Regions from separate parts of the Pandoraea sp. genome, predicted to be linked through region 1. Evidence: predicted binding sites of a transcription regulator. Region 1 holds the regulator's gene; the other holds the start of a gene.
What was found. Region 1 encodes FNR, which switches genes on or off when oxygen is low (the NO sensors DNR and NnrR bind a similar motif). Its sites were predicted from a motif close to TTGATNNNNATCAA; they were not measured.
Positions count from the first base shown of each region.

Region 1 (4,423 bases):
CGCTGCCATCGCCTTCCGGCGCACGGGATTCGGCACCGGCATCGCGGGCGTGCAGGTCCTGGGATTCTTCGTTTTGTTTCAACACAACCTCATTGGAAAACGGGATCGTGACGGGCAGGCGTAAATGGCTGCTCTGATCCGTGTCCACACCATGAATGCGCGGCAAATCCTTGCCGCGGCTTCGTTCTTATCGCTAACGGCCCTGCGGGTGCGCGACGCTAAGCGCCGGCGCCTCAGGTGCCCGTGACGAGATTCTTGCCGTCCCCGTCGTTCTCGTCGTCTTCCCTCGCACCGGGCATGGGCTGCCCAGTGGCGGGTTCATTCGCTGCCGAGTCGACAGCGTGCGGGGAAACCTCCTGCGTTACCGGCGCTGCGGGATCTGCCGCCTGCGTCGCTACGTCCTGCGCATCTTGCGGCGGATCGTCGCCGACCGACACCGCAGACTCCGATTCTTCGGAATATTCCTTGTCCTGCACCTCACCGTCCGAAAGACCGCTAGCAGCGTCATCCGAAGGCTTGGCGTCGATGAATGCCGGTCCGTCGCCTTGCCTGACGTCGCCAGACATCACACCCGCCGTGTCAGGCGCCTCAATCGTTTCAGGCACCTCAGCCGATTCAGCCGCCTCGGCCGCTACGTCACCTGTCGCGTCCACCCGCTCACTGACGTGCGCCATGTCTGCGAGTTCCGCGACATTCGACGCAATTTCCGCCGATGCCTCGACCGGCAGTTTCGCCGCCTCCTCGCCCTCTGCCATCACAGCGTCCAGCAAGGCGTCGTCGGTTGGCGCATCGTCCGGCGGCGGCAACGGACGCTGATCGGCCGGGAGCCCCTGTGCCAGCGGTAGGTCGTCGGCACGCGACTGCGCCAGGCGGGCCAACGCCTCGACATCCGCGACGGGCATGTCGTCGGACGACGTTTCATCTCCCGCGTCGGCCTCGGCACGCTCGCCGAACTCGATGTTCTGCTGCGCGAGCAGGTCGATCTGCGCTTGCGCGGCCGGATCTTCGAGTGGCGGCAGCGCATCGAGCGCGCGCAAGCCCAGATCGTCGAGAAAGTCCTTGGTCGTCGCATACAGGCCGGGGCGCCCCGGTACATCGCGATGACCGATGACCTCGATCCAGCCACGATCTTCAAGCTGTTTGATGATCTGCGTGTTCACCGTCACGCCGCGAATCTCTTCGATGTCGCCACGCGTGACCGGCTGACGATACGCAATGATCGCAAGCGTCTCCATGACGGCGCGCGAATACTTCGGCGGCTTCTCCGGATTGAGACGGTCAAGGTATTCACGCATGCGCGGACGGCTCTGGAAACGCCAGCCGGTGGCCAGTGCCACCAACTCCACACCTCGGCCATCCCATTGCACGCGGATTTCCTCGAGCAGCGCACGCACCGTGTCACCGGACACAGCGTCATTGAAGAGCTTGCGCAGATCGCCGACCTTGAGCGGCTCCTGCGCGCAAATCAACGCGGTCTCGAGGACGAGTTTCGCCTCTTGGGTATTCATGTGCGACTAAGCAGACCGGGGGCTTGGCGACCCGGTATCAGGAATAAATGGATGCTTGGAACACGAGAAACGGTCGTAACCGCTTCGCATAAGCGCGCGCCCGATTGTGTTCGGTCGTAGTGACGGCGGCGCGACCTGAATGCTTCGAAACGACCTGCCGGGAAAAAACGCCCAGGCCGATAGTGCGGCGAGACGGACGTCCGGTATGTGCGCAATTATTACTGAAACACCGACGCGCGTAAAGCGCCGTCGAAATCCTGACGACTTCGCAGGGGAAAACGATAGGCTAACGCCCCATGGTAGACTCTCAAAAAAAATCGCCAGGGGCCCCCATGACCACAGAAATCGGTCGCATTCCTATCGCTCAGCCCCGTTGTTCCACATGCTCGCTTGGGCAGTTCTGCCTGCCGGTGGGCATTCCGGAGCCCGAGCTGGAACGACTGGATGCACTCGTGAACGAGCGCCGACGCCTCAAGAAGGGCGACGTGCTGTATCACGCCAATGATGATCTGAACGCTGTCTACGGCATTCGTTTCGGCTCACTCAAAAGCTGCATCACCGCGTCCGACGGGCGCGAACAAGTCGTCGGCTTTCATCTTCAGGGCGAACTGATTGGCCTGGACGCTGTCGCCGACAATCGTCACCCGACCGCCGCCATCGCGCTCGAAGACAGCGAACTGTGCATTGCCCGCTTCGGCGAACTGGAGACGCTATCGCGTCAGGTGCCAACGCTGCAACGTCAACTGCACCGTCTCATGAGCCAGGAAATCCGCAACAAGCACCAGCAACTGCTCACGCTCGGCACCATGCGCGCCGAAGAGCGTCTGGCCGTCTTCCTGCTCAACCTCTCCGAGCGGCTTGCCGCGCGCGGCTACTCAGCCAACGAGTTCGTGTTGCGCATGAGCCGCGAGGAAATCGGCAGCTTCCTCGGTCTCAAGCTTGAAACCGTCAGCCGTCTGTTTTCGCGCTTTGCGCAGAACGGCATGATCGAAATACGTCAGCGCCATGTGAAGATCGTCGACGGGGCCGCGCTACGAAGCCTCGCAGGCGTTCCCTGCTGATGCTTGCCGGCGGGGGCGCCCGAGCGCCTTCGCCTGTCGTCGGTGCTCTGCATTTCCGATAAGCTACCGCTTCGGCCCTGGCGTCGCCTTGCGCCAGATCAAGAGTTGCTCGTCGGCGGCGACTCGATCCCAGCGTTCGACAAGCTCGGGCAAACCCTCCATAATCGGCGCGTTCGCCGGCCGGCACACCGGGTGTCCGGCGCATCACCCCGACGGAGGCCGTATTATGCCCGCTGCCATTTTCCTGAGTCCGGAAGACGCCGAACATGCATACTACGAGGCGCTTCGCGCCGGTGATACCGATGCGCTGATGGCGGTCTGGTCGGAAGATGAAGAGATCGCCTGCATTCACCCGTCGGGGCCACGGCATGTCGGCCCGGCGGCCGTTCGCACCAGTTGGCAGCAGATTCTCGCCAACGCCGGGCTACAGGTGACGGTCAGCCAGCTTCAAGTCGCTCGCAACCCGTTGTGCGCGGTCCACAGCGTGCTCGAACAAATTCAGGTCGAAGCGCGTCCGCAAGCGCGCTACGCCTTCGTGCTCGCCACCAACGTCTATATGAAGGAAGCCGACGGTTGGCGGCTCGTGCTGCATCACGCCAGCCCGGCGATCGGTCACGAGGACACCGGCGCGCAACTCGCGCAGACCCATCGCCTGCACTGACGCCCCCCCCGGCACGTTACGGCGACGGACGATGCTCGCCCGACGGCGTCGGCGCGTCATCCCAATACGGCGCAGGCCCGAAGCGCGCCTGCAGGAATTCGATCAGCGCGTGCGTCTTCGGCGGCACGAACGCCCGGCTCGGGTACACGGCCCAGATCGCCACCTCCTCCGCCAGTGGATACGCCGACAGCACCGGCACCAACGCCCCGCGCAGCAGATGGGCGCCAATGTCCCACGTGGACTTGAGCGCGATGCCGCAGCCCGCCAGCACTGCATCGCGAAGCACCTCGCCGTTATCCGACGCAAGACGCCCGCCGACGCGCACGCTCAGCATGCCGCCCGGCGTCACGAATCGCCAGTCGCGTTGCTCCCCCAGAATCAGGCATTCGTGTGCAGTGAGGTCGCCAGGATGCTTAGGCACTCCACGTGCCGCGAGATACGCGGGCGACGCGCACAACGTACGCCGGTTCGACGCCAGCTTGCGGGCGATGAGCGTCGAGTCGCGCAACGCCCCGACGCGAATCGCGAGATCGACGCCCTCTTCGATCAGGTCGACAACGCGATCCGTCAGCCGGAAGTCCAGCGAAATACCTGGGTACCGTTCGAGGAATTCCGGCAACGCGGGAGACACGTGCTGACGTCCGAACGACGACGAACACGACACCCGCAGCCGCCCCTGAGGCGCCGTGCGCCCCTGTCCGACGCTCGCCAGCGCTTGCGCCTCGGCCTCGAGCAAGGTCTGCGCCTGACGCAGAAACACCTCCCCCTCCTGCGTCAGCGCCACGCGTCGCGTTGTCCGATGCAGCAACCGTGCGCCCAGAACTCCCTCAAGCTGTGCGAGACGCGTGCTCGCCGTCGCCGGAGAGAGCCCTCGCTCACGCCCCGCCGCCGACACATTGCCAAGCGCGGCCGCACGCACGAACAACGCCAAAGTATCGAGGTCCAACGCCATTTGATGGATATTCCAAAAGATCTTTTCGTCATTATGCGAATTATCAAAGCAATCGGCCAGGCGTAATCTCTCGCTAACGGATTGGGCACGTGGCCGATCTGCCTCACGCGACGCACCGAACTCTCTGGAGAAACAGGATGAAAGCCATTGGACTGACGCATTACCTGCCGATTGACGACCCGAAGTCGCTCGAAGACATCGAACTGCCGACGCCAACCCCCACGGGGCGCGACGTGCTGGT
Region 1 is NZ_JAYRUC010000015.1:90,230-94,652, reverse strand. Features, by position in the region: gene ACE3UG_RS13795 (pseudouridine synthase) at 1-85, opposite strand, end outside; gene scpB (SMC-Scp complex subunit ScpB) at 234-1,508, opposite strand; gene fnr (fumarate/nitrate reduction transcriptional regulator Fnr) at 1,841-2,569, shown strand; gene ACE3UG_RS13780 (nuclear transport factor 2 family protein) at 2,796-3,230, shown strand; gene ACE3UG_RS13775 (LysR family transcriptional regulator) at 3,247-4,182, opposite strand; gene ACE3UG_RS13770 (zinc-binding alcohol dehydrogenase family protein) at 4,320-4,423, shown strand, end outside.

Region 2 (4,423 bases), on a different contig from region 1:
TGATCCGGACCAAGGACGTAAAAAGGGCCGCAGGTGATTACCGTGCGGCCCTGGAAAGTCTGCGCCAGGAATCAACGACGATTACCCGACCGTCTCGATAATACGCATCGAGAAATCAGCGGCGCGAACGTCCTTGGTGAGCCCACCGACGGAAATCCGATCGACGCCCGTTTCCGCGATGGCACGCAGCGTCTCGAGATTGATCCCGCCCGAGGCCTCCAGCACGGCGCGGCCGTCGGTCACTCGCGAAGCTTCGCGCATCATTTCCAACGTGAAGTTATCGAGCAGGATCGACGTTGCGCCACATTCCAGCGCCGTTTCGAGCTCCTCGAGCGACTCCACCTCGATCTGCACGGGCGCGCCGTCGGCCAGTCGGTCGGCGTTCGCCAACACCTGACGAATGCCGCCCGCCGCTGCGATGTGATTTTCCTTGATGAGGATGCCATCGTAGAGCGCGAGGCGTTGATTCGCGCCGCCGCCCACGCGCACGGCAAACTTCTGCGCGAGCCGCAGGCCCGGCAACGTCTTGCGCGTATCGAGCACGCGCGCCTTCGTGCCCTCGACGATATCGGCATACCGACGTACGGCCGTAGCCACGCCGGAAAGCAATTGGAGGAAGTTCATCGATGTGCGCTCCCCCGTGAGCAGCGCACGCGCCGGCCCGTGGATCTCGCACACCGGCGAGTCGGGCGTCATGCGCTCGCCTTCACGGTAGTGCCACTGAACACGCACCGAGGCGTCTACGCCCTGCATGCAACGCTCGAACCAGCGCACACCACACAGCACCGCCGACTCACGCACGATGATGCGCGCGTGCGCCATTTCCTCGGACGGCACGAGCAGGCCGGTCAGATCGCCGGCACCAATGTCTTCCGCGAGCGCGTCGCGCACATTGCGCGCGAGGGCCGCGTCGAGCGCCTCGCCGAAAGCAGCGAAGTCGGGAGAGAGTGCCTCATCGGTACTCAACATTTTCGATTGCGTCATTTTCATGCGGGGCCGACACCGGCAAAGAGTGCGCCATCGCGCGCGAGATCGCCACTGGGGCGCACGTTCTGCTTGCGCGCCTCGGCAAACTTCAACATACGGTCGATACAGGTATGGGCGCGACGGCCAATCTCCGGATCGACGTGGATTTCATTGCTTCCCGACGCGAGCACGTCGGCCAGATTCTGAAGACTGTTCATGGCCATCCACGGGCAGTGCGCGCAGCTCTTGCAGGTGGCGCTGTTACCGGCCGTCGGCGCTTCGATGAAGCGCTTGCCCGGCGCCGCCGCGCGCATCTTGTGCAGAATGCCGTTGTCGGTCGCCACGATGAATTCGGTGGCGTCCATCGTCTGCGCGGCCGTGATCATTTGCGATGTCGAACCGACGACATCGGCCTGCTCGACCACGGAGGCGGGTGACTCCGGATGCACCAGCACCTTGGCGTTCGGGAACTCGCGACGCAGCAATTCGAGTTCGGTGCCCTTGAACTCGTCGTGCACAAGGCAAGCCCCCTGCCACAGCAACATGTCAGCGCCGGTCTGCTTCTGAACGTAGCTGCCCAGATGACGATCCGGCGCCCAGAGAATCTTTTTCCCCTGCGCGTGCAGATGCGCCACGATCTCCAGCCCTATGGAGGACGTCACCATCCAATCGGCCCGCGCCTTCACAGCCGCGCTCGTATTCGCATAGACGACGACCGTGCGGTCGGGGTGCGCATCGCAGAACGCGGCGAACTCGTCGGCCGGGCAGCCCAGGTCGAGTGAGCAGGTCGCGTCGAGGTCTGGCATCAAAATGCGCTTTTCGGGACTGAGAATCTTCGACGTCTCGCCCATGAAACGCACACCGGCCACCACCAACGTCTTGGCCGAATGGTCGCGGCCGAAGCGCGCCATTTCGAGCGAATCGGCCACACAGCCGCCGGTCTCCTCGGCGAGATCCTGCAAGTCGGCATCGACGTAGTAATGGGCCACCAGCACAGCGTCCTGCTCCACGAGCAGGCGCTTGATTCGGGCCTTGAGCGCTGCGCGCACCTCCTGCGACGGCGCATCCGGGACACGCGCCCAGGCATGGGCGACGCACGTGGCGCCGCTCGGTGCGGGGCGCTCGAATTCTACGGATTTGATTGAGGCGTTCATTTTCACGTGGCCCGTGGGGGGACCGGGAATGACAAAACCCCGCCTTGGCGGGGTTTTGATTATGCGTCAAAAACGGATTTCTGGCTCAGCCCGTTCACGCGTAGCGACGAAGACGCGTGGCGAATTCCTGCAGCGCGTGAATGCCGCTCTGCTCCGCGCGATGACACCAGTTTTGCAACTGGCTCAGAAGCTGTTCACGCGACGCGTTAGAACGCTCCCAGATACCGGCCAGCTCACTGCGCAATTCGTAGAACGTCTTCACGGCATTGCTATGCGCGAAGATCTCGCCCAATTGCTGCTTTTGCGGCTCTTGCAGCGAGGCCTCGTCGTGGTGCAGCCATTTGCCTGCGCCGCGCAACAACTGATACTCGCCATGCTGACGCTTTTCCTTGAAGCGCGCCAGTTCTTCGCCGTAGGCGCGCTTGAACGTCTTGGCGTAACGCGCCATCACTTCGTAGCGGTTCGAGAGTACGGCCTGCAGCGTGTCGTCGTCGCACGCGGCCTTGTTCTTCGCGAGCTTCGGCGTCGGCGCAATCTTCTTCACCTTGGCCAGCCCGACAGCCGACAGCAGACGGATATACAACCAGCCAATGTCGAACTCGTACCACTTGTTCGAGAGCTTGGCCGACGTCGCGTACGTGTGGTGATTGTTGTGCAACTCCTCACCGCCGATGATGATGCCCCACGGCAACAGGTTCGTGGACGCGTCCGCGCAGTTGAAGTTGCGATAACCCCAATAATGGCCCAGACCGTTGACCACACCCGCGGCCCAGAACGGAATCCACACCATCTGCACGGCCCACACGGTCAGACCGATCGCGCCGAACAGCGCGATATCGATGATCATCATGAAGCTCACGCCCAGAATCGGATAACGCTTGTAGACGTGGTTCTCGATCCAGTCATTCGGCGTGCCATGGCTGAACTTGCGCATCGTTTCTTCGTTCTTCGCTTCGGCGCGATAGAGTTCGGCACCTTCGGCCAGCACTTTCCACAGACCGCGCGTTTGCGGGCTGTGCGGGTCTTCCGGCGTCTCGCACTTGGCGTGGTGCTTGCGGTGAATGGCAGCCCACTCGCTGGTGACCATCCCGGTGGTCATCCACAGCCAGAAACGGAAGAAATGGGCGACGATCGGATGCACGTCGAGGGCGCGGTGCGCCTGGCAACGGTGCAAATAGATGGTCACGCCAGCGATCGTCACATGCGTGACGATCAGCGCAAACAATGTGATCTCCCAGCCGCTCCAGTCGAGCAGGCCGGTCGAGATAAATCCAAGGAGACTGTCCAGCAAAATATCACTCCAAACTAATCAATACGGTAGCAATCACGGCAACGCTGCCGTGTCTTGTCCTGTCGGGCCAATGCGGCATCGATGGCCGCCGCGTCACGTCTCGTTCTTGCGCCCGCTTGACGCTTGGATTCGCTGGAGTCCGGCAAGTTGCTCAGTGCCAGGGCGAGATGGGCGGTAAACGTGCCTGTGAACGTCTTGTTGTTATGGTTTGCGGGACATTTTACCTGACGGACCGTTGCCCGTGTGTAACCGCCCCGCCACGCTTTTTGTCGCAGGTCAACCCGCTACCCTGAGCAAAACCGTCTATGCGCCCTTCTTCGTGCTGTCATCGGCCTGTGCTGACGCCCGTTGGAGCGACGCAGCCGTCGAATCCGGACGATGCACATCGCCAGCGGCAAAACCGTCAGCCCAATCATTAAGAATGCGTATTTCGCGCTGCGCATACGGAATTTCAATACCATGCTCGCGAAAAGTGCGCCAAATTCGCAAATTTATCTCGGACCTGATCGCGCCGCTGCCTTGGGCAGGATCCTGCACCCAGAAGCCCATTTCGAGATCCATCCCATCGGCACCGAAGTTCAGCAAGAGCGCCGTGGGCGCCGGATCGGTGAGCACCCGTGGAATATCCTCTGCCGCTTTGAGCATCAACGACATCGCCAGCTCCACGTCGGCGCTATAGGCCACTTGCACACTCACCTTGACGCGTCCGCGGGTCTCGGTGAACGAATGGTTCTGCACAACATTGGTGACCAGTTGTTCGTTCGGCACCAATGCTTCGACGCCGTCCAGCCCGCGTACGACCGTATAGCGCGTATTAATTTGCGATACGGTACCGTGATACGGACTGACCGTGATCAGGTCGCCGATGCGCACCGATCGGTCGAGCAAAATGATGAAGCCCGACACGAGGTTCGACGCGATCTTCTGCAAACCGAAGCCCAGTCCCACGCCAAGCGCGCCGCCGAACACGCCAAGCACCGTGATGTCGATGCCCACGAACGACAGCGTCGCG
Region 2 is NZ_JAYRUC010000010.1:139,661-144,083, reverse strand. Features, by position in the region: gene nadB (L-aspartate oxidase) at 1-3, shown strand, start outside; gene nadC (carboxylating nicotinate-nucleotide diphosphorylase) at 82-984, opposite strand; gene nadA (quinolinate synthase NadA) at 987-2,120, opposite strand; gene ACE3UG_RS10415 (fatty acid desaturase) at 2,215-3,411, opposite strand; partial or broken gene ACE3UG_RS10410 (mechanosensitive ion channel family protein) at 3,715-4,423, opposite strand, start outside.
Region 2: ACE3UG_RS10415 (fatty acid desaturase) is a predicted target of FNR. The motif match lies at 3,678-3,691, and genes of this name have one in related genera.